One region of the Variovorax sp. P4_B11 genome, then DNA from elsewhere that is predicted to be linked to it. Evidence: predicted binding sites of a transcription regulator. Region 1 holds the regulator's gene; each other region holds the start of a gene.

Region 1 (5,693 bases):
CCTACTTCAAGCAGAAGCGCAATGCCGGCACCGACGAGTGGATCGAGGGCGAGGGCGAGGTCATCGAGTACGACAGCCGCGCCGACAATGTGAAGTTCATCCGCCGCGCGGTCATGCGCCGCCTGATCGGCGCCACGCCCAGCGACGAGAGCAGCGGTCCGCTGATCGTCTACGACCAGAGCAACGACACTTTCACGGTGAATGGCGCGTCGCTGCCGCCGAACGCCGGCGTGGCGACCCAGCCGAGCGGCCGCGTGAAGGCCATCCTGACGCCCAAGCCGGCGACCGTGCCGGCCGCGGCGCCGGCGGCCGGCGCCGCCAAGCCCGCCGCCACGCCGGCGCCGGGCAACAGCCTGCGTTCCACCACCACGCTGGGCGGAGACTTCAAGAAGTGATCGAAGCAGCCGGGATCAGTGCCAGCGACGGCCAGCCGGGCAGCCGGCTGGAGGCGCGCAGCCTGCAAAAGAGCTATGGCAGCCGCAAGGTCGTCAAGGACGTGTCGCTGGCCGTGCAGAAGGGCGAAGTGGTCGGCCTGCTGGGCCCCAACGGCGCCGGCAAGACCACCTCCTTCTACATGATCGTCGGGCTGGTGCGGGCCGACGCCGGCGACATCATGATCGACGGCGAGCCGATCGCCCACATGCCGATCCATCGCCGCGCGCGCATGGGCCTGAGCTATCTGCCGCAGGAGGCCTCGATCTTCCGCAAGCTGACGGTCGAGGAAAACGTGCGCGCCGTGCTCGAACTGCAGAGCGAGCCCGACGAGCAGGGCCGCATGGTGTCGCTCGGCAAGGCGCGCATGGAAGAGCGTCTCGCCGAACTGCTGGCCGACCTGCGGGTCGACCACCTGCGCGATTCGCCGGCGCTGTCGCTGTCCGGCGGCGAGCGCCGCCGGGTCGAGATCGCGCGGGCGCTGGCGACCCAGCCGCGCTTCATCCTGCTGGACGAACCCTTCGCGGGCATCGACCCGATCGCCGTGATCGAGATCCAGCGGATCATCAACTTCCTGAAGGAGCGCGGCATCGGCGTGCTCATCACCGACCACAACGTGCGTGAAACGCTGGGCATCTGCGATCACGCGTTCATCATCAGCGACGGGCACGTGCTGGCACAAGGCACGCCTTCGGAGATCGTCGACAACGCCGAGGTACGGCGCGTGTACCTGGGCGAACACTTCCGGATGTAGGAGCCCAATCTCGATGAAGCAGGGGCTTTCGCTTCGCGTCTCCCAGCACCTGGCGCTCACGCCGCAGCTGCAGCAGTCGATCCGGCTGCTGCAACTGTCCACGCTCGAGCTGAGCCAGGAAGTCGAACAGATGCTCGACGACAACCCGTTCCTCGAGCGCACTGCCGAGGAGGCGGCGCGCGAGGAATTCGGCCTGGAATCGGCGGATGCGCCGGTGCGCGACGAGGATCGGCAGGCCGAAGTCGAGGGCGATTTCGCGCCGGGCCCATCGGCGCCGGCCGAAGTCGCGGTCGCCGCGTCCGAAACCGAGACGGCCACCGCCGACGCCGTCGACGCCGAGCCCGACTGGGAAGGCGACGGCACGGTCGACCTGGCGCCCGACGACAGCGAATGGGGCGGCGACGCCCCGGCGCGCACCAACAACCTGGGCGACGACGAGCGCACCGACGCCACCGAGCTGGCGCGCAGCCAGGAGTCGCTGCAATCCTTCCTGCACCGGCAGGCGCTGGGCCTGCGGCTCAGCGAGACCGATTGCGCCGCGCTGCGCTTCCTGATCGAGTCGCTCAACGACGACGGCTACCTCGAGGATTCGCTGCCGGCCCTGGCTTCGGGCCTGGCCGGCGACGACAACGACCAGTTCGACGACCTAGTGCACCACTTCCAGGTCGCGCTTGGCCTGCTGCAGAGCCTGGAGCCGGTCGGTGTCGGCGCCCGCAACCTCGGCGAGTGCCTGACGATCCAGCTGCGCGCGCTGGCGCATCCCGGCGAGAGCGCCGACGAGGCGCAGGTGCGCGAGACGGCCATTGCGATCTGCAAGCAGCCGATGGAGCTGCTGGCGCGGCGCGACTTCAAGCGTCTCGCGACCCTCACGCGCAGCAACGAGGAAGAGGTTCGCGCGGCCCTGCAGCTGATCGCCAGGCTCGAGCCCAAGCCCGGCCGCCGCTTCGTCGACGTCGAACGCAACGTCGTGATCCCCGACGTGATCGTCACGCGCATCGGCAACGGCACCCACACCAAGTTCCGCGTCATGTTGAACCCCGAGGTCATGCCGCGGCTGCGCGTGCACGACATCTACGCCGGTGCGCTCAAGCAGCACAAGGGCGAAGGCAGCCAGGCGCTGTCGCAGCGGCTGCAGGAGGCGCGCTGGTTCATCAAGAACATCCAGCAGCGCTTCGACACCATCCTGCGGGTGTCGAACGCGATCGTCGAGCGGCAGAAGAGCTTCTTCGTGCACGGCGAGCTGGCGATGCGGCCGCTGGTGCTGCGCGAGATCGCCGACGAGCTCGGCCTGCACGAGTCGACCATCAGCCGCGTGACCACCGCCAAGTACATGGCGACGCCCTACGGCACGGTCGAGCTCAAGTACTTCTTCGGCTCGGCGCTGGGCACCGAGACCGGCGGCAACGCGTCGAGCACCGCGGTGCGGGCGCTGATCAAGCAGTTCGTCAGCGCCGAGGATCTCAAGAAGCCGCTGTCGGACAGCCAGATCTCCGAGATGCTCAAGGAGCAGGGGATCGAATGCGCGCGCCGCACGGTGGCGAAATACCGCGAGGCCCTGCGCATCGCGCCGGCCAATCTGCGCAAGGCACTCTAGCGATGCCTCTCGGCCGGGGCCTGAGGGTGCGCGGGTGGCTCGGCGCGGCACTCGTGGCGGCGACCGTGCTGGCCGGCGGCTGCGCCATGCTGCCGGCCGATTTCGAGCGCCAGCCATCGAGCGCGATCGCGGCCTCCACGGCCACCACGCTGGGGCGGATCGCCAAGGCCTCCGCGCCCGATCCCGACCTGAGCGGCTTCCGGCTGATGCCCGGCGGCGACTTCGCGCTCGACACGCGCTTGCAGCTGGCGCGCCGCGCCGAGCGCACGCTGGACGTCCAGTACTACCAGATCGAGAACGACGAGACCGGCCGCTACTTCCTGCGCAGCCTGCGCGACGCGGCGCTGCGCGGCGTGCGCGTGCGGCTCTTGATGGACGACCTCTACACCTCCGGCGAGGACGAGCTGCTGCTGGCGCTGGCCGCGACGCCGAACCTCGAGCTGCGCCTGTTCAATCCGTTCCCGGCCGGGCGCGGCAGCATGGTGCAGCGCTTCTCGCGTTCGCTGTTCGACTTCGACCGCGTGAACCGCCGGATGCACAACAAGCTCTTCATCGCCGACGGCACGATGGCGGTGGCGGGCGGGCGCAACATCGGCAGCCAATATTTCGCGCAGGCCGCGGGCGCGAACTTCCTGGACATCGACACCTTCGTCGCCGGTGCGCTGGCGAAGCGCCTGGGCAGCCTCTTCGATCTCTACTGGAACAGCCCCTACGTGCGGCCGATCGGCACCGTGGTCGCTTCCTCGCTGACGCCCGAGGAACTGCAGCGGCGCTTCGAGCAGGCCACCGGCCCCGCCAACACCCCGGCGCCGCGGCCGCCGGCGCCGAACGACGTCCTGGGCTACGCGCCGCTGGGGCCGGAGCTGAAGGACGGCGCCCGGCTCGACCTGATCTGGACCCTGGCCGAGGCCTATGCCGACGCGCCCGACCGCGTAGTCGGCAAGACCGCGTCCTATGGCGGCGTGCCGCTGCTCGATGTCGACAGCGTGCGCTACAACGTGATCGAGCAGATGCGGCGCTCGCGTTCCGAAGTCACGCTGGTGTCGCCCTACCTGATCCCGGGCAAGGCCGGGCTCGAGGTGATGCGCGAGGTCCGCGGCCGCGGGGTCCGGATCAGCGTCGTCACCAATTCGCTCGCGGCCACCGACGAGCCGCTGGTCCACACCGGCTACCGGCGCTACCGGCCCGACATGCTGCGCCTCGGCGTCGAGATCCACGAGCTGAGCTCGGCGCGCACCAAGCGCAGCGTGCGGCTCGGGCTGTTCGGCTCGCAGGTCGGCCGGCTGCATGCGAAGGCGGCGATCTTCGACCGCCGCGCGCTGTTCCTGGGTTCGATGAACTTCGACCCGCGCTCGGACAACCACAACACCGAGATCGGCCTCTTCATCGCCAGCCCCGAGATGGCGCAGCAGATGCTCAAGCTGCTCGACGTGCTGAAGCAGCAGGGCGCCTACCGGGTGCGCTTTGCCGAAGGCAGCGAAGGTCTCGAATGGGTCACGATGGAAGACGGTGCCGACCCGGTGCTCACCGTCGAGCCCGACGCGGGCCTGTGGGACCGCGTGATGCTGGAACTGCTCGCGCCGCTGGCGCCGGAGAGCCTGCTGTAGAACCCGCGGGCCCCGGGCCCGCGCGCCGCTTCACTGGATGTTGACCGCCTCGACCTGCACCAGCAGCCTGACCTTGTCCTCGAAGCCGAAGGCCAGGCCCCAGTTGATGCCCCACTGGCTGCGCTCGACCGTGGTCTCGAAGTCGCCGCCGCAGATCTGGCGGTTGATCAGCGGGCTCAGGTAGCAGTTGAAGCGGTTGGCCTTGAGCAGCACGGGTCGGGTCTGGCCCATCAGGGTGAGCGTGCCGTTGACCTGCGTGACCTTGTCGCCGCTGAAGTCGAGGCGGTCGGCGACGAAGCGGGCGATCGGAAACTCGGCGACGTTGAAGAAGTCCTTGCTCAGCAGGTGGCGGTTGAGCAGGTCGACGCCGGTGTTGATGGAACTGATGTCCATCGTGATGTCGACCTTGCCGCCGGTGCCCGACGGGTCGATCTTGATCTGGCCGTCCTTGGTGCTGAAGCGGCCGCGGTTGGTGGTGGTGCCGTAGTGGCCCATCTCGTAGTTGACGAAGGTATGGGTCGGGTCGACCACGTAGCTGGCGCCCTTGACCGGGCCGCCCGCCGGCTTGGCCGCCGCCTCGGGCGCCTGCTGGGCGCCGGCCAGTGCAGCCGCGGCCGTCAGCGCGGCGAAGGTGAGCAGTTTCTTCATGACGAGCTTTCGGGTGAACGTGGAAACATCGGTGGACTTCACAGGGGGCCGAGCCCGGTCAGCACCAGCTTGAAGCGGACCTGGACGTCGTCGGCCACCATCGAGGTGTCGGTCCATTCGCCTTGGCCGATTTTGAAGGCGAGGCGCTGGATCGTCATGCTTCCGCTGGCGGTCGACTGGCCGTAGGACTGCGTGATCTCGACCGGCACCAGCACCTCCCTGGTGCTGCCCTTGATCGTCAGCCGGCCGGCGACCTCGAAGCGGCCGCCGCCCAGCGCCTTGATGCTGCTGGAACGGAAGTCGGCCTTCGGGAAGCGCTGGCTGTCGAACCAGGCCGGCTTGGGCAGTTCGGCGTCGCTCTGGGGCAGGCCCAGGCTGGCGCTCGCGACCTCGATCTGCAGCGCCACGCTGCCGCCCTCGGGCTGGCGCGGGTCGAAGGCCACCTGGGCGTCGAACTTCTTGAAGGCGCCTTCCACCGGCACGCCCATCTGCTTGGTCACGAAGACGATCTGGCTCGGAGCCGGCAGCAACTTGGCCGGTGTCGCCGGCTCGGCGCCGGCTGCGCCGGCAACGAGGGATGCGGCCGCGTACAGCAAGGCGCGGCCGAGGGAGAACAGGGTCATGGGAAATGCCTTCGGCGTGAAAGCGGCGACATGCG
Region 2 (5,693 bases), on a different contig from region 1:
TCGCGGCACCATGAAGTCGCCTCGCCTCGTCATCGCCACCGGCGGCCTCTCGATCCCGCAGATCGGCGCCAGCGACTTCGGCTATCGCATCGCGGCCCAATTCGGCCTGCGCGTGGTCGCGCCGCGGCCGGCCCTGGTGCCGCTGACCTTCGGCGGCGAGGCCTGGGAGCCCTACGCGGGCCTGGCCGGCCTCGCGCTGCCGGTGCAGATCGAGACCGGCAGCAAGAAGGAGCGCATGAGCTTCCACGAGGACCTGCTGTTCACGCACCGCGGCCTGTCGGGGCCGGCGGTGCTGCAGATCTCGAGCTACTGGAAGCCCGGCGCGCCGCTGACCCTCGACTTCGCCCCCGGCACCGACGTCGCGGCCGCCCTCGGCGAGGCCAAGCAGCGCTCCCGCAAGCGGATCGGGAATGAATTGGCCGCCTGGGTGCCCTCCCGGCTGGCCGACGCCTGGGTCGGCCAGGACGCCGCTCTACAGCGCCCGATCAACGAAGCCGCCGACCGGGCGCTGGCCGCCCTGGCGGAACGCATCGCGCGCTGGCAGATCACGCCCAGCGGCACCGAAGGCTACAAGAAGGCCGAAGTGACGGCCGGCGGCGTCGACACCCGCGACCTCTCGTCCCAGACCCTGGAATCGAAGCAGCCCGGCCTCTACTTCATCGGCGAGGTGGTGGACGTCACGGGCTGGCTCGGCGGTTACAACTTCCAGTGGGCGTGGGCCAGCGCTCACGCCTGTGCACAGGCACTGGCGCCGGAAGGCAAAGCTGACGCTATAATGTTGGGCTAACTTCGGCCTCCCCTCAACGGCCCACCCCATTTTTCAGTTGAGGAACCCCGGCCCGGGGCCTCGATCTCCCCTGGCCAAATTGAACCAACCGATCCTTCAATGACCACCATCCGCGTAAAAGAAAACGAGCCCTTCGACGTCGCACTGCGCCGCTTCAAGCGCACCATCGAAAAGCTCGGCCTGCTGACCGACCTGCGCGCTCGCGAGTTCTACGAGAAGCCGACCGCCGAGCGCAAGCGCAAGAAGGCCGCGGCCGTCAAGCGCCACTACAAGCGCGTGCGCAGCATGCAGCTCCCGAAGAAGCTGTACTAAGCACTTCGCAGCGTTGGCTTCACGGCCACCGCCCGGTTCAACCCGGATCGAGCCGCGCCAGGGAAACCCTGCCGCGGCTTTTGTTTTTCGCTCCATCAACGAAAGCCTGCCATGAGCCTCAAGGACCAGATCACCGAAGACATGAAGACCGCGATGCGCGCCAAGGACTCCGAGCGCCTGGGTCCCATCCGCCTGCTGCTCGCGGCCCTCAAGCAGAAAGAAGTCGACGAGCGGATCGAACTCGATGACGCGATGGTCGTCGCGATCGTCGACAAGCTGGTCAAGCAGCGCAAGGACTCGGTCGCCGCCTTCACCCAGGGCGGACGCACCGACCTGGCCGACAAGGAAGCGGCCGAGATCAAGGTGTTGGAGGTCTACCTGCCGCAGCGCATGAGCGCCGACGAGGTCGCGGTCGAGGTCAAGGCGATCGTCGCCGAACTCGGCGCCAAGGGCCCGGGCGACATGGGCAAGGTCATGGGCGCAGTCAAGACCCGGCTGGCCGGCAAGGCCGACATGGGCCAGGTCAGCGCCGCCGTCAAGGCCGCGCTCTCGGGCGCCTGAGCGTGGCGAAGGCAAGCCCGGTCCTCAAGGCCTGCGCCTGCCTGGTCGACGTCCAGGGTCGGCTGCTGGTGTTCCATCACCCCGAGGACCGGAGCATGCAGTTGCCCAAGGGCACCGTCGAGGCCGGGGAAGCGCCCGAGGACGCGGTACGGCGCGAACTGCTGGAGGAATCCGGCATCGACTACCTGGGTGAACTGCTGCCGCTGGGCACCATCGACCGCTGCTGCGAGGCCGGCATCGAAGGCAACAAGCACCGCCACCCGCAGCTCTGGCACCTGTACCTGATGCGCGCCGAAGCGCCGCTGCCCGAAAGCTTCGAACATGTCGCCTCGGGCAGCCCCGAGGAAGACGGCCTGGTCTTCAGCTTCAGCTGGCTGGCGCCCGACGCCCCGCTGGACGACTTCGCAGCCCCCTACGTCCGGGTGATCGAAAAAGTCCGCGCCGCCCTTCTGCCCTGAGCCGCATTCCGCGCGGGCCCGGCCGGTGCAGCCAGGCCCGTTGGTGAAACACCGTGGAACCGGCTTCGCCGGGCCACCGGTGTTGCCCCCGGTAGGGGGTGGGAGGGCTACACGCAGTGAGCCCGACCTGGGGGCGAGTCACCAATTGGCTTCGCGCTCGGGCGTGGCACTGATGTGGTGGATCGACAAATCGGCCCCCTCGTATTCCTCTTCCTGCGACAGGCGCAGTCCGAGCGTGGCCTGCAGCACGCCGTACACCGCGCCGCCCGCCACCAGCGCCCACCCCACGCCGATCACCACGCCGATGAGCTGGGCCCACAGGTTCACGCCGCCGATGCCGCCCAGCGCCCGGCTGCCGAAGATGCCCGCCGCGATGCCGCCCCAGGTGCCGCACAAGCCGTGGAGCGGCCAGACGCCGAGCACGTCGTCGATCTTCCATTTGTTCTGCGTGAGGGTGAAGAGCTTGACGAAGATCGCGCCGGCCACGCCACCCGCCACCAGCGCGCCGATCGGGTGCATCAGGTCCGAGCCCGCACAGACGGCCACCAGGCCGGCCAGCGGGCCGTTGTAGACGAAGCCCGGATCGTTCTTGCCCAGCGCCAGCGCCACCAGCGTGCCGCCCACCATCGCCATCAGCGAATTCACCGCCACCAGGCCGGAGATCTTGTCGATCGTCTGCGCGCTCATCACGTTGAAGCCGAACCAGCCGACGCACAGGACCCAGGCGCCGAGGGCCAGGAACGGGATGTTCGATGGCGGATGGGCGCTCAGCGAGCCGTCGCCGCGGTAGCGGTTGCGGCGCGCGCCCAGCAGCAGCACCGCCGGCAACGCGAGCCAGCCGCCCATCGCGTGGACCACGACCGAGCCCGCGAAGTCATGGAATTCATTGCCGGTCGCCCGGACCAGCCAGTCCTGGATGCCGAAGGCCCGGTTCCAGGCAATGCCCTCGTACAGCGGGTAGACGAAGCCCACGATGACCGCCGTGGCGATCAGCTGCGGCCAGAACTTGGCGCGTTCCGCGATGCCGCCCGAGATGATCGCCGGGATCGCGGCGGCAAAGGTGAGCAGGAAGAAGAAGCGCACCAGCTCGAAGCCGCTGCCGAGCGCCAGCTGATCGGCGCCGACGAAGAAGTGCGTGCCATAGGCGACGCCGAAGCCGACCAGGAAGTAGACGATGGTCGAGACCGAGAAATCGACCAGGATCTTGACCAGCGCGTTGACCTGGTTCTTCTTGCGTACCGTGCCCAGTTCGAGAAAGGCGAAGCCCGCATGCATCGACAACACCATGATGGCGCCCAGAAGAAGAAATAGCGCGTTCGCGCCCCGAGTCAGTGCGTCCATGAAGTTTGTTTTTTGAAGTTTGCGTCGATGTGGTGCATTCAGCCCTGAATCAAGGGCTGGCGCGTCACCAGGAAGCAAAAATGGTGCCAAACACGCTTCACTGCGGTGCCTCACGCTCCATATCGTGCACAGCGCACAGAAATGTGGCTCGCCCCCAGGTTGCCCGGCACTTCGTGTCGGCGCCCACCCCCTGCCGGGGGCACAGTCAGCGGCCCGGCGAAGCCGGTTCCGCGACTGCTCACGAACAGGCGCGCTGCGCGCAGCCTAGGACAACCACTGCGCCGATCGCTTTGGCCGGCGCAGCCAGGCCCGTTGGTGAAACACCGCGGATCTGGCTTTGCCAGGCCGCTGGTGTTGCCCCCGGTAGGGGGTGGGCGCCCGGACACGAAGTGCCGGGCAACCTGGGGGCGAGCCTATGCCCCCGCGACCTTCATGCGGTTGACCAGCACGGAACCGGTGGTCTTGGCGCCGTAGTTGTAGGCATCGGCCCCCACCGCCTCGATGCCCAGCAGCATGTCCTTGAGATTGCCGGCGATCGTGATCTCCTGCACCGGGAACGCGATCCGGCCCTTCTCGACCCAGAAGCCGCTGGCGCCGCGCGAATAATCGCCGGTGACGTAGTTGACCCCCTGCCCCATCAGCTCGATCACCAGCAGGCCGGTGCCGAGCTTGGCCAGCATGGCGTCGAGATCGTCGTCCTTTTTCGTCAGGCGGGAAGTCAGCGTCAAATTGTGCGAGCCGCCGGCATTGCCGGTGGTCTTCATGCCCAGCTTGCGGGCCGAATAGGTGCTGAGGAAATAACCCTCGAGCCGTCCGGCGTCGACCACCTTGCGCTTGCGCGTCGTCACGCCTTCGTCGTCGAAGGGCGAGCTGCCCTTGCCGCGCGGCACGTGCGGATCCTCGACCACGTCGATGTGCTTGGGCAGCACCTTCTTGCCCAGCGAATCGAGCAGGAAGCTGCTCTTGCGGTAGAGCGCACCGCCGCTGGTGGCCTGCACCAGGCCGCCCAGCAGGCCGGCCGCCAGCGGCGACTCGAACAGCACCGGGCATTCGGTGGTCTTGATCTTTCGCGACTTGAGGCGGCTGAGCGCACGTTCGGCGGCGTAGCGGCCCACCGCCGCGGGACTCGCGAGCTCGTCGGCCGAGCGCATCGAGCTGTACCAGGCGTCGCGCTGCATGTCGTCGCCGCGGCCGGCGATCGGCGCCACCGAGATCGAATGGCGCGAACTCGCGTAGCCGCCGCGGAAGCCCCGCGTGTGGGCACTGAAGAAATGGCTCTGTTGCGCCGAGACGCCGGCGCCTTCGCTGTTGGTGATGCGCTTGTCGGTCGAGAGGGCCGCCGCCTCGCATTCGAGCGCCAGCCGGGCCGCCTGCTCACTGCTGATGTCCCAGGGATGGAACAGGTCGAGGTCGGGCTGCTCCTTGGCGATGTCGGCCTCGTCGGGCAGGCCGCTGACCGGGTCTTCGGCCGTGAAGCGGGCGATGTCATAGGCCGCCTGCACGGTCTGCGCGATGGCGGCCTCGGAGAAGTCGGAGGTGCTGGCGTTGCCGCGGCGATGGCCGACGTAGACCGTGACGCCGAGCGACTTGTCGCGGTTGCGCTCGACGTTCTCGAGCTCGCCCTTGCGCACCGAGACGCTCAGGCCGCAGCCTTCGGACGCCTCCGCGCCGGCATCGGTCGCTCCGAGCTTCTTGGCATGCGCCAAGGCGGAATCGACCAGGTTTTCGAAGAAGGGACGGCTGTAGGCGAAGCCGGAGTCGGCGCGCGATGAAGATGTGGTCATGTGTTGGCTATGATACTTGCGCCCCCTGTTCCCGATGGTGCGGCCAACGATTGCATCTATGTCCCGCAAACCCAAAAAAGGCTACTTCGTCCGTGGCGAGTTCGTAGCCGAAGGCAGCGAACTCGATCTGGAGCTCAAGCGCGAGCTCAAGGGCACCGACGCCGCCAGCAAGACCGACCTCAAGCGCGAGAGCGCCGAACTGCAGGCGCTGGGCGAAGCCCTGCTCGGCCTGCGGGCCGGCCTGTTCGACGCCCTTGACCTGGGCGACAAGCTCAAGGACGCGATCGCCGACGCCAAGCGCATCACCAACTTCGAGGGCAAGCGGCGCCAGATGCAGTTCATCGGCAAGCTGATGCGCGGCCTCGATGCCGAGACCCTCGACGCGGTGCGCGCCGCCCTGGCCGAGCAGGATCGCCTGCCGGCCGAGGAGACCGCGGCGCTGCACGACGC
Region 3 (5,693 bases), on a different contig from region 1:
CCTGGCTGCGGCTGGTCGGCTGGGACGCGCAGCAACTGGCCGGCGGCTACAAGAGCTTTCGCCATCATGTGCTGGCGCAGATCGAGGCGATCTGCCCGCAGCTCCAGCTGCGCGTGATCTGCGGCGCCACCGGCAGTGCCAAGACGCGCGTGCTGCAGGCGCTGGCCGCGCGCGGCGAGCAGGTGCTCGACCTCGAGCACGACGCCCGCCACAAGGGCTCCCTGCTGGGCGCCTTGCCCGGCGTGCCGCAGCCTTCGCAGAAGCAGTTCGAGACCCGCATCGCGACCTGCTTCGATGGGCTGGACTTGTCGCGGCCGCTGTATGTGGAAGGCGAGAGCGCGCGCATCGGCCGGCTGTCGCTGCCGATCCCGCTGATAGCGCGCATGCGCGAGTCCGACTGCATCGAGGTGCAGGCCGATCCGGAGGCCCGACTGGCCTATCTGCTGCGCGACTACGCCTACCTCGGCGACGACCGTGAGGCCTTGGCCGGCCAGCTCGGCAAGCTCAAGGAACTGCAGGGCAAGGCGGTGGTGGAGCGCTGGCAGCAGTGGGCGCTCGAGGGCGAGCTGGCGCCGCTGTTCGCGGAGCTGATGGCGCTGCACTACGACCCGCACTACGAGCGCTCGCAGGCGAAGCACTTCAGCCGCTGGCCGCAGCGGGTGAAGGTCGCGGCCGGCGACCTGACGGACGCGGGGATCGAGGCGGTGGCCGAAGCGATTCTGGCTGGTGAGATGGCGCAGGCGCGGTGAACATTTCGCTTCCCGATTCGCTGGAGGCCTTCGTGGATGAGCAAGTCGCGCAGCGCGGCGACGCACCTGCAGCGAATACGTGCGAGAACTGATCCGCAAGGATCGCCGCCGTGGGGTGGCGCCCGCGATCGGCCGAAGCGTCCGGCGACCGAGCCCCACGGCTACATGACCGTGGCGTGCGGATGCCGCGGGTGGGCCAGCGTGTCGGCGATCAGGTGCAGGGCACGGTCGCATTCGTCGCGCGACATCGGTCCGCCCAGGCAGATCCGTACCGCCTCGGGCGGTGAGCCGTCGGTCGAGAAGGCCGCGCTGGCGACCACGCCGACGTTCTGCGAGCGCAGGTAGGAGGCGAACTCCACCGTGCTCCAGGCCGAGCTCAGCGGCAGCCATAGGTGGAAGCCTTCGCTCTGCGCGGCGATGCCGTGCGCCCCCAGGTGGCGGGCCGCCAGCGCCTGGCGCACGCCCGACTCGTTGCGGATCGCCTGCAGCATCGCGTCGGCGGTGCCGTCCTCCACCCACAGCGTGGCCAGTGCGTTGGTGATCGGCGAGGCCATCACGGTGGTCGCGCGCAGTGCGCCGGCCAGCCGCTGCGACTGCCGCGCGCCCGGCGACCGCACGTAGGCGTTGCGCAGCCCCGCGCCCAGCGTTTTCGAGAAGCCGGTGATGTAGTAGGTCAGCTCCGGCGCCAGGGTGGCGATCGCGGGCGGGACCTGGCGCGGCAGCAGGGCGTAGGCGTCGTCCTCGATGATCGGGATCGCGTAGCGCAGCGCGATGTCGGCCAGGGCCTCGCGCCGGGCGCGCGAGATGGTGGCGGTGGTCGGGTTGTTGAGCGTCGGGTTGCAATAGAGCGCCTTGGGCTTGAGCGTCTTGCAGGCGTGCTCGAAGGATTCGCCCATCGGGCCTTCCTCGTCGAGCGGCAGCGCGTGCAGCTGGATGCCCAGCTGCGTGGCGATCGCCTTCACGCCCGGATAGGTCAGCGCCTCGACGCAGATCAGCTCGCCCGGCCGCGCCAGCTGCGAGAACAGCGCGGTCAGCACGCTGTGGATGCCCGGGCAGACCAGCATCTGGTCGAGCCGGCAGTCGGGCACCCTGGGGCGGATCCATTGCATGCCGGCCTCGCGGTCGCGCGCAGAGCCGCCGAAGTCCTGGTAGCGCAGCAGCTCGTACAGGCCGGCCTCGGCCATCACGCGGCTGGCCGACTGGCGCATGCGTTCGATGAGCGCCGCATCCTGCGGCTCGGGCGGCAGGTTCATCGTCATTTCGGCGCCGCCGCCACCGCGCAGCGGCAGGCTCGGACTGACGCCGCGGATGAAGCTGCCGCTGCCCGAGCGCGAATCGATCAATCCGCGCTTGCGCGCTTCGGCATAGCCGCGCGCCACGGTCGTGTAGTTGAGCCGCAGTTCCGCCGCCAGGTCGCGCAGCGTCGGCAACTGGTCGCGCGCGCTCAGGCGCCCGGTCCGGATGTCGTCGGCAATCAGGTCGGCGAGCAGCAGATAGGCCGGCTTGGGGCTGGCCTCGAGGCGCTTGTGCCAGTGCTGGGTGAGTTTGTTCATGGCGGAATTGATCGCATGGGTTGATTGCATCGATGGCCGGGGATGAACGCACGAAACGTGCCGGTTCCTTGCCGCCGGTCGCATGGATCCCGTGCATCGGGCACCGTTGATCGGGTGCATTGATTGCATGAAAAGCGCATCAATTGAGTGCGAAAAGCGGTGCTCCCGGCGCTCCCGGCAGGCCCGGAACAGGGCCTCGAAGTTTTTTTCAGCCCCGCATCGCGCACAGCGCCTGATTGATCGTGCATTGATCGCATGAAGGGCCACCGGCGATGGCACAACGCATGCGAAAGAAGAGGGCGCGCAGCACCTTTCATTCATCCTTATTTCGGAGCAAGCATGCCCAAAGTCACCCACGCACCCCACGCCACCGGCGATTTCCTCGTCGATTACGAAGAGAAGGTCTTCGAGGACGTGAAAGCCGATCCGGGCGAGAAGGCCCTGGTCACCTTCCACACGGTCGCGTTCGAAGGCTCGATCGGCTTCGTGAACCTGCTGCAGGCCACGCGCCTGAAGCGCAAGGGTTTCGAAACCACCATCCTGCTGTACGGCCCGGGCGTGACGCTGGGTGTCCAGCGCGGCTTCCCGACGCTCGGCGACGAAGCGTTCCCGGGCCACCAGAACTTCAACAAGCAGCTCGTCAAGTTCATGGAGGAAGGCGGCAAGGTCTACGCCTGCCGCTTCGCGCTGCAGGCGCTCTACGGCCATGGCGAGGGCTCGCTGATCCCCGGCATCGTGCCGATCAACCCGCTCGACGTGCTGGACATCGTGCTGCTGCACCGCAAGGCCAACGCCTTCATCCTCGACACCTGGACGCTGTAAGGCGAGCGCCATGACGACGAGCTCCTTCTCGCCGCGCAGCGTGCGGGCCGCCGCGGTCCAGATCGCGCCGGACTTCGACGACCCGGACGGCACCCTGGCCCGGGTCTGCGAAGCGATCGACGAGGCCGCGGGCAAGGGCGCGCGGATCGTGGTCTTTCCCGAGACCTTCGTGCCGTACTACCCCTACTTCTCCTTCGTGCAGCCGCCGGTGCTCCAGGGCCCTGCGCACCTGCGGCTGATGGAGCGCGCGGTGGTGGTGCCGGGCCCGGTCACGGCCGCCGTGGCCGAGCGGGCCCGGGCCTGCGGGGTCGTGGTGGTGCTCGGCGTCAACGAGCGCGACCATGGCAGCCTCTACAACACCCAGCTGGTGTTCGATGCCGACGGCACGCTGGCGCTCAAGCGCCGGAAGATCACGCCGACGTACCACGAACGCATGGTCTGGGGCCAGGGCGACGGTGCCGGGCTCCGGGTGGTCGACACGGCCGTCGGCCGGGTCGGCGCGCTGGCCTGCTGGGAGCACTACAACCCGCTGGCGCGCTACAGCCTGATGGCCCAGCACGAAGAGATCCACTGCGCCCAGTTCCCGGGCTCGCTGGTCGGCCCGATCTTCGCGGAGCAGATGGAAGTGGCGATCCGGCACCACGCGCTGGAGTCGGGCTGCTTCGTGATCAATGCCACCGGCTGGCTGACCGACGCCCAGATCGCCGCCGTCACGCCCGATGCGGGCCTGCAGAAGGCGCTGCGCGGCGGCTGCCACACCGCCATCGTCTCGCCCGAGGGCAAGCACCTCGCGCCGCCGCTGACCGAAGGCGAGGGCATGGTGATCGCCGACCTCGACATGGCGCTGATCAGCAAGCGCAAACGGATGATGGATTCGGTCGGCCACTACGCGCGGCCCGAATTGCTGAGTCTGGCCATCAACGACCGTCCCGCGGCGACCACCTTCGCGATGCCCGCGGCCGCCGCCGAATCTTCAACCCTCGCCCACGGGAGCCACCATGACCACGATCGCCCATCCAGCCGCGCCAGCGAGCCGCCAACTGATGACCGAGCTGCAGTCCTTCGGGTTGCGGCTGGATGATCCGAGTGCCGGGGCGGCCAGCCGCCGCGGCGGCGCCGGCCCCTCGGACCACAAGGCCGTGACGGTCGACGGGCACACGATCATGGTGCCGGTCCATACCTCGACGGCCTGGAACTCGCCCTTCACGGCGCAGGCGCCCGACGCGCAGGGCCGCAGCACGCTGACGCGCGGCAGCATCCCGATCGCCAGCATCAGCTTTCCGAAGCAGCCGCGCTTCTATGCGATGCAGACCTTCGACGGCGTGCCGTACGCGCACATCGCGACCCTGCACGGCAGCGACGTGCTGGCGACCACCGTGCTGCAGACCTGCATCCGCTACGAGAGCCGGCGCAAGAGCTGCAAGTTCTGCGCGATTGGCCAGTCGCTGGCGGCCGGCCGGACCATCGCGCGCAAGACGCCCGAGCAGCTCGCCGAGGTCGCCCGCGCCGCCGTGCTGCTCGACGGCGTGAAGCACATGGTGCTGACCACCGGCACGCCGAACGCCACCGACCGCGGCGCGCAGATCCTGTGCGAGAGCGCCTTCGCGATCAAGGCGGCGGTCGACCTGCCGATCCAGGGCCAGTGCGAGCCGCCCGACGACGACCGCTGGTTGCGCCGCATGCAGGTGGCCGGCATCGACACGCTCGGCATGCACCTGGAAGCGGTGACGCCCGAGGTTCGCGAACGCATCATGCCCGGCAAGGCGAGCGTGCCGGTGTCGCGCTACATGAGCGCCTTCGAGGCCGCGGTCGGCGTCTTCGGCCGCGGCCAGGTCAGCACCTACATCCTGGCCGGCCTGGGCGACACGCGCGAGGCGATCCTGGAGACCTGCGCGCGCCTGCTGTCGTTCGGCGTCTATCCCTTCGTGGTGCCCTTCGTGCCGATCAGCGGCACGCCGCTGGAAGACCATCCGGCGCCGACGCCGGCGTTCATGAAGTCGATCCTCGAGCCGCTCGGCCGCATGGTGGCCGCGGCCAACCTGCGCTCGAGCGACATCAAGGCGGGCTGCGGCAAGTGCGGCGCCTGCTCGTCGCTGTCGGTCTACGAGAGCTGACCATGGGCTGCATCGTCGATGACCGGCTGGAGCCGGCCGTGCAGTACCAGCCGGTCGAGTTCCTGGTGCGAGAGGCCGCGCAGCACTGGGAGCGCGAGCAGGCGCATGCGCTGCGCCGCGCGGTGTTCTGCATCGAGCAGGGCATCTTCGTCGGCGACGACCGCGATGCGCTCGACGATCGCGCCCAGTTGCTGGTGGCGATGTCGTGTATCGGCGGCATGCCCGACCAAGTGGTGGGCACGGTGCGCATCCACCAGAGCGCGCCGCAGGTCTGGTGGGGCTCGCGGCTGGCGGTGCATCCGGCCTTCAGGAGCCAGGGCCATCTCGGCGCGACGCTGATCCGCCTCGCGGTGTGCCGGGCGCATGCGCAGGGCTGCGTTGCCTTCCACGCGCATGTGCAGTCGCAGAACGTGCCGCTGTTCCAGAAGCTGCACTGGACGCTGGAAGGCGAACTC
Region 4 (5,693 bases), on a different contig from region 1:
CACCCGCCTGGACGAGCGCAAGTGGGTCGATCGTGCCAAGGGGCTGCTGATGTCGGCGCGCGGCATCGGCGAAGACGAGGCCTTCGGCCTGCTGCGCGGTGCCGCGATGCACGCCAACCTTCGGCTCGGCGAGGTCTCGCGCTCGGTGCTCGAGGCCGCGCAGTGGGCCGATGCGATCAACCGTGCCGGCCAGCTTCGCATGCTGTCGCAGCGGCTGGTACGGGTGGCCGCGCAGGGCCTCGCCGGCATCGATGCGCGGCGCGCCCGCGTGCTGCGCACGCAATCCGCGCAGCGGGTGCAGCACAACCTGGATCATCTCGCCACCCTCGCATTGGGCGAGCCCGGCACGAAGGCGCTGGCCATCGTGCGCAGCGCCTGGCAGGACCTGGAGACGGCGCTCGCGGCGCGGCTGGCGCTGCCGGCGCTGGCCGCGGTCGATGCCCGGGCCGAAGCGCTGCGGATGGCCGCCGAAGCGCTGACCGAGGCGCTCGAAGCCTCCGGCGCCCGCCGGGCGCTGCGCATCGTCAATATCTGCGGCCGGCAGCGGATGCGTGCGCAGCGGCTGGCGAAGGACGCGCTGCTGGCCTCGCTGCTGGCCGTGCCGGCGTCACAGGAGCGGCTGGCTGCGACCATGGACGAATTCGAGGCCGCGTTGCGCGAGCTCGAGGCGGCGCCGCTGAGTTCGCCCGAGATCCGTGCCGCGCTGGCGATCGCGCGCGACGAATGGCTGCACCTGATGCACGGCGTGCGCAGCGCCGACAGCGCCGAGGGCCGGGCCTCGCTGGTGCGTGCCAGCGACGCGCTGGTCGACACCTTCGAGCGTCTCACGGCCTCGTACGAGCACAGCTTGCAGGTCATCATGTCCTGACTCCCGGTGCGCCGCAGGCCGAGATCGCCGGCTCAGGCCGCGACCTTCTCCACGTGCGCCTGGCGCGTGTAGAGGAAGTCGATCACGGCCTTGCGCGCATGCACGTAGACCGGATCCTCGGCCAGCTCGACCCGGTTGCGCGGCCGCGGAATGTCGACCGCCAGCACCTCGCCGATGGTGGCGGCCGGGCCGTTGGTCAGCATCACGATGCGGTCGGACAGCAGCACGGCTTCGTCGACATCGTGCGTCACCATCACCACCGTGCTGCGGGTCTTCTGCACGATCGCGAGCAGTTCGTCCTGCAGCTTGGCGCGGGTCAGCGCATCGAGGGCGCCGAAGGGCTCGTCCATCAGCAGCACCTTGGGTTCCATCGACAGCGCACGGGCGATGCCGACGCGCTGCTTCATGCCACCCGAGATCTCGCCCGGGCGCTTCTGCGCCGCCGGCGCGAGGCCGACCAAGGCCAGTGCCGCTTCGGTGCGGGCCTTGAGCTGCGCCTTGTTCTCGGTCGCCGCGAACACCCGCTCGACGGCCAGGTAGACGTTCTCGTAGCAGGTGAGCCAGGGCAGCAGCGAATGGTTCTGGAACACCACCGCGCGCTCCGGCCCCGGGCCCTTGATCTCGCGGTTGGCGCACAGCAGCACGCCCTGGGTCGGTGTCGTCAGGCCGGCGATCAGGTTCAGCAGCGTCGACTTGCCGCAGCCCGAGTGGCCGATCAGCGTGATGAACTCGCCCTTGGCGACCTGCAGGTTGACGTCGCGCAGCGCCAGGAAGCTGCCCTTGGCGGTCTTGAAGCGCTGCTCGACGCCCTGGATCTCGATGTACTTGTTGTCGTCATTCATTGGAAACCTCCGCGCAGCAGCGCTGCGGTATTCGTCTTCGGAGCGGCCGTGCGACTCATGATTTCACCTCCTCGAACGTGAACGCGGTGGCGATCCTGATGAGCGCGAACTCGAGCACCAGGCCGACGATGCCGATGACGAAGATCGCGATGATGATGTTGGCGACGTTGAGGTTGTTCCACTCGTCCCAGACCCAGAAGCCGATGCCGACGCCGCCGGTCAGCATCTCGGCCGCCACGATCACCAGCCAGGCGGTGCCGACCGCCAGCCGCACGCCGGTCAGCATGTAGGGCAACACGGCCGGGAACAGGATCTTGGTGAAGATCTTCCATTCGCTGAGGTTCAGCACCTTGGCGACATTCATGTAGTCGCTCGGCACGCGCTGCACGCCGACCGCGGTGTTGATGATCATCGGCCAGATCGAGCAGATGAAGATGGTCCAGATCGCGGCCGGGTTGGCGCCCTTGAACACCAGCAGGCCGATCGGCAGCCAGGCCAGCGGCGACACCGGCCGCAACAGGCTGATGAGCGGGTTGAACATGCGCGAGAGGAACTCGAAGCGCCCGATCGCGAAGCCGGCCGGAATGCCGACCGCGGCCGCCAGGCCGAAGCCCAGCGCGACGCGCTGCAGCGACGAGAGCACGTTCCAGCCCACGCCCTGGTCGTTCGGGCCCTTGCTGTAGAACGGATCGCTGAAGACCGTGAGCGCCTGCTGCCAGGTCGCCAGCGGCGACGGAAAGCCGGTGGTGCTCTTCAGCGCCACCAGTTCCCAGACCAGGACCAGCAGCGCGAAGCCCAGCAGCGGCGGCAGCACGCGCAGCCACACGGCGCGGAAGTCGCGCGGCGTGCGCGGCGCCGGTTCGACGGCAGCCGGCGCGGCCGCGGGCCTCGCGGCGTGGGTGACAACCTTGGCGGCCGGGACCACCGGCTTGGCCTCGAGGGGGGAATGGAAGACGGCACTGACCATGGCGGGCTCCTCAGGCATGGACCTTGAACGAATCGGCGTACTGCTTCGGGTTCTTGCCGTCCCAGACGACGCCGTCGAACAACTTGCTGCTGCGCATCGTCTCCTTCGGCACCGCGGTCTTGGTGGCGGCGGCGGCCTGCTTGTAGATCTCGATCTGGTTGATCTGCGTCGCCACCTGCAGGTAGTCGGGGTGTTCCTTCAGCAGGCCCCAGCGCTTGTGCTGGGTCAGGAACCACATGCCGTCCGACAGGTACGGGTAGCTGACCGCGCCGTCGGCGTAGAACTTCATGTAGTTGGGGTCGTCCCAGTTCTTGCCGAGGCCGTTGGTGTAGCGGCCCAGGATGCGCTGGTTGATCGCGTCCACGCTGGTGTTGACGTAGCTCTTGTCGGCGATGGTCTCGGCCATCTTGTTCTTGTTCTGCAGGCCGGCGTCGATCCACTTGCCGGCCTCGAGGATCGCGGCGGTCACGGCGCGTGCCGTGTTCGGGTACTTCTTCACGAAGTCGGCGGTGGTGCCGAGCACCTTCTCGGGATGGTCCTTCCAGATGTCCTGCGTCGTGATTGCCGTGATGCCGATGCCGTCCATGATCGCGCGCTGGCCCCAGGGCTCGCCCACGCAGTAGCCGTCCATGTTGCCGACCCGCATGTTGGCCACCATCTGCGGCGGCGGCACGGTGATGACCTTGGCGTCCTTCAGCGGGTTGATGCCGTTGGCGGCCATCCAGTAGTACAGCCACATCGCGTGGGTGCCGGTGGGGAAGGTCTGGGCGAAGGTGTATTCGGCCTTCTCCTTGGCCATGACCTTGGCCAGCGAGGCGCCGTCGACCACCCCCTTGTCGGCCAGCTTCTTCGACAGCGTGATCGCCTGGCCGTTGTTGTTGAGGGTCATGAGCACCGCCATGTCCTTCTTCGGACCGCCGATCCCCAGGTGCACGCCGTAGACCAGGCCGTACAGCACATGGGCGAAGTCGAGTTCGCCGTTGACCAGCTTGTCGCGCACGCCGGCCCAACTGGCTTCCTTGCTCGGCACGATCTTGACGCCGTACTTCTTGTCGATGCCGAGCACCGAGGCCATCACGACGCTGGCGCAGTCGGTCAGCGGGATGAAGCCGATCTTGACTTCCTCCTTCTCGGGCTTGTCCGAGCCCTGGGCCCAGACGGCGGCGCGCAGCGCAGGGTCGAGGCCGACCACGCCCGCGGCGGCGGCCTGCAGTACTCGGCGGCGACTCAGTTTGTGTTTCAGCGCTTCGGTCATGGGGCGTACTCCGGAAATGAAGAATCGATTCGGAAAAACAAAAAGGCGCCCTTACCGCGCACGGGCTGCTCTGAGTCGAGCCCGTGCGAGACAAGGACGCCTTTGTCCGGTTCGGCGGGCCGCATCCGCCGTTGGGTGCCGCCTGCCTGAAGACCTTCGTTGGTCTATGCGTGGAAAGCAAGCAAGTGACGTGCCAGCCATTGGATGCTATGCAAATGAGAGCATTGAAGGCGCGTCAGGACTCGATTTTGCTGGAATCCAGGGGCGAAATCCTGTGCTGCGCAGCGCTTGTGCGGCGCACCATTCCGGGTGTTCGGCGCACTCAGGAAGCCCGGTCGGCGGGCAGGTACTCGGCCATCGCGAGCACCGATTCGGCGACCTCGACCAGCCGCCGTCCCTGGTTCATCGCGGTCTGGCGCAGCATCTTGTGCGCCTCCTCCTCGCTGATGCGGCGATGGGCCATCAGGAGGCCCTTGGCGCGCTCGACCAGCTTGCGCTCGTTGAGGGCGGCGCGCACGGTGTCGAGCTCGTCGCCCATGGCCTGAAGCCGGCGCGACTGTTCCTGCACCATGTCGAGAATCGATCGTTCGAGCTGTCGGCCGTAGGTCGCGCCGGCGGCCGGCGAAGACGGCGAGGGCGTGGCGTCCGGCATGGCGACCGCATCGAGAAAGAAGTCCGCCGCCGTCCCGTTCTCGCCCTGCAGGCTGGCGAGCAGGGTTTCGTGGGCCTGCAATTCCTTGCGGGCCTGCGCGGTCTTCTGCATGCAGAGCTGCCGCAGGTCGGAGGCCAGCCGTTCCTCGATGGCCTGCATGGCGTCGATGCGGCGCGAGCAGCAGTCGAACCAGGCCTGGCTCAGCTCGCTGTCGAGCGCCACGCCGGCCGGTGCCGCGCAGGCGATGCGGCGCATGCGCTCCTGTTCGGCCAGCTGGGCGGGGGCCTGGAGCGCGCCCCAGGCCTGCGTCAGTCCGGGGGCTGCGAAGTCGGTGAAGAGCTGGAAGCAATGCTCCTGCGAGGCGATCAGGTGCAGCCACTGCTGCTGGCGCGCCGCATCGTTGCGGCCGGAAGCGAAGGCCGCGGCGCCGCAGGCCCGTTCCTGGCCCGCGAATTCCTTGCCCTGCATGAAATTGAACAGCGCCACCAGGCGGCGCGAGATTTCCGGGTCGGTGGCGCCGTCGGCGGCCTCGAACACCACCGCGATCAGGCCGGCGACCAGCTTGACGAAGGCCGCGGTCGAACGGCCGGCGTCGAGCTCCAGCGCGCCGATGCGGCGGCGCAGCTCGGGCAGAGCGTCCAGCCCCGGCAGCACCCAGGCGATGCGGCTGAACAGCCGGGCGCCATTGCCGACGCGGCCGCCTTCGGCATCAAGCTGGTCGAAGGCCAGGCGCACGGCTTCTTCCAGCCGCAGGCATTCGGCGATCTGCTCCTCGCGCTGCGGGGCGAAGCGCTGGCCGCGCGAGGCCAGCAGCACATTCGAAATGCCGCGTTCGCGCTGCAAGGCATGGACCAGCCGGCCGATCGTCGCCACCAGTTCGCTGGTGCGCGCAAGCTGTTCCAGCGCGTCGATTTCGCAACGCAGCGCGCCGACCAGGAAGCTCAAACCGGATTTCATCGTGGTGTTTCGACTTCCATCTGCGTCCAATAGGTCCCCGGGCGGGCAGGCATCGAGCCAACCCTGGGGGCGAGCCTATCGAGCAACATCCGTGCCCCGACTGCATGCCCCGCCTACACTCGCACCATGCTTGTACTGGGAATCGAATCCTC

Evidence for each region. The regulator sigma-54, encoded in region 1, starts transcription at its own class of promoters, with help from an activator protein. The targets are predictions, from matches to a motif close to TGGCANGNAANCTGCTTT.
Region 2: the regulator sigma-54 is predicted to act here: its motif matches at 3,531-3,548, upstream of AC1DYD_RS35085 (ammonium transporter).
Region 3: the regulator sigma-54 is predicted to act here: its motif matches at 2,426-2,443, upstream of AC1DYD_RS14940 (MSMEG_0572/Sll0783 family nitrogen starvation response protein).
Region 4: the regulator sigma-54 is predicted to act here: its motif matches at 4,111-4,128, upstream of AC1DYD_RS35160 (CmpA/NrtA family ABC transporter substrate-binding protein).

The regions. Positions count from the first base shown of each region.
Region 1 is NZ_JBFUHO010000010.1:79,004-84,696, reverse strand. It holds gene lptA (lipopolysaccharide transport periplasmic protein LptA) at 1-395, shown strand, start outside; gene lptB (LPS export ABC transporter ATP-binding protein) at 392-1,186, shown strand; gene AC1DYD_RS12405 (RNA polymerase factor sigma-54) at 1,200-2,780, shown strand; gene AC1DYD_RS12400 (phospholipase D family protein) at 2,783-4,387, shown strand; gene AC1DYD_RS12395 (YceI family protein) at 4,418-5,035, opposite strand; gene AC1DYD_RS12390 (YceI family protein) at 5,074-5,658, opposite strand; gene AC1DYD_RS12385 (cytochrome b) at 5,655-5,693, opposite strand, start outside.
Region 2 is NZ_JBFUHO010000070.1:1,114-6,806, reverse strand. It holds gene AC1DYD_RS35105 (BaiN/RdsA family NAD(P)/FAD-dependent oxidoreductase) at 1-787, shown strand, start outside; gene rpsU (30S ribosomal protein S21) at 887-1,099, shown strand; gene AC1DYD_RS35095 (GatB/YqeY domain-containing protein) at 1,211-1,660, shown strand; gene AC1DYD_RS35090 (NUDIX domain-containing protein) at 1,663-2,118, shown strand; gene AC1DYD_RS35085 (ammonium transporter) at 2,257-3,459, opposite strand; gene pmbA (metalloprotease PmbA) at 3,873-5,243, opposite strand; gene yjgA (ribosome biogenesis factor YjgA) at 5,302-5,693, shown strand, end outside.
Region 3 is NZ_JBFUHO010000014.1:31,619-37,311, forward strand. It holds gene mnmH (tRNA 2-selenouridine(34) synthase MnmH) at 1-749, shown strand, start outside; gene AC1DYD_RS14935 (aminotransferase-like domain-containing protein) at 911-2,302, opposite strand; gene AC1DYD_RS14940 (MSMEG_0572/Sll0783 family nitrogen starvation response protein) at 2,642-3,124, shown strand; gene AC1DYD_RS14945 (Nit6803 family nitrilase) at 3,135-4,205, shown strand; gene AC1DYD_RS14950 (MSMEG_0568 family radical SAM protein) at 4,168-5,238, shown strand; gene AC1DYD_RS14955 (MSMEG_0567/Sll0786 family nitrogen starvation N-acetyltransferase) at 5,241-5,693, shown strand, end outside.
Region 4 is NZ_JBFUHO010000070.1:18,481-24,173, forward strand. It holds gene AC1DYD_RS35145 (ANTAR domain-containing protein) at 1-868, shown strand, start outside; gene AC1DYD_RS35150 (ABC transporter ATP-binding protein) at 901-1,710, opposite strand; gene ntrB (nitrate ABC transporter permease) at 1,766-2,677, opposite strand; gene AC1DYD_RS35160 (CmpA/NrtA family ABC transporter substrate-binding protein) at 2,688-3,932, opposite strand; gene AC1DYD_RS35165 (nitrate- and nitrite sensing domain-containing protein) at 4,255-5,541, opposite strand; gene tsaD (tRNA (adenosine(37)-N6)-threonylcarbamoyltransferase complex transferase subunit TsaD) at 5,668-5,693, shown strand, end outside.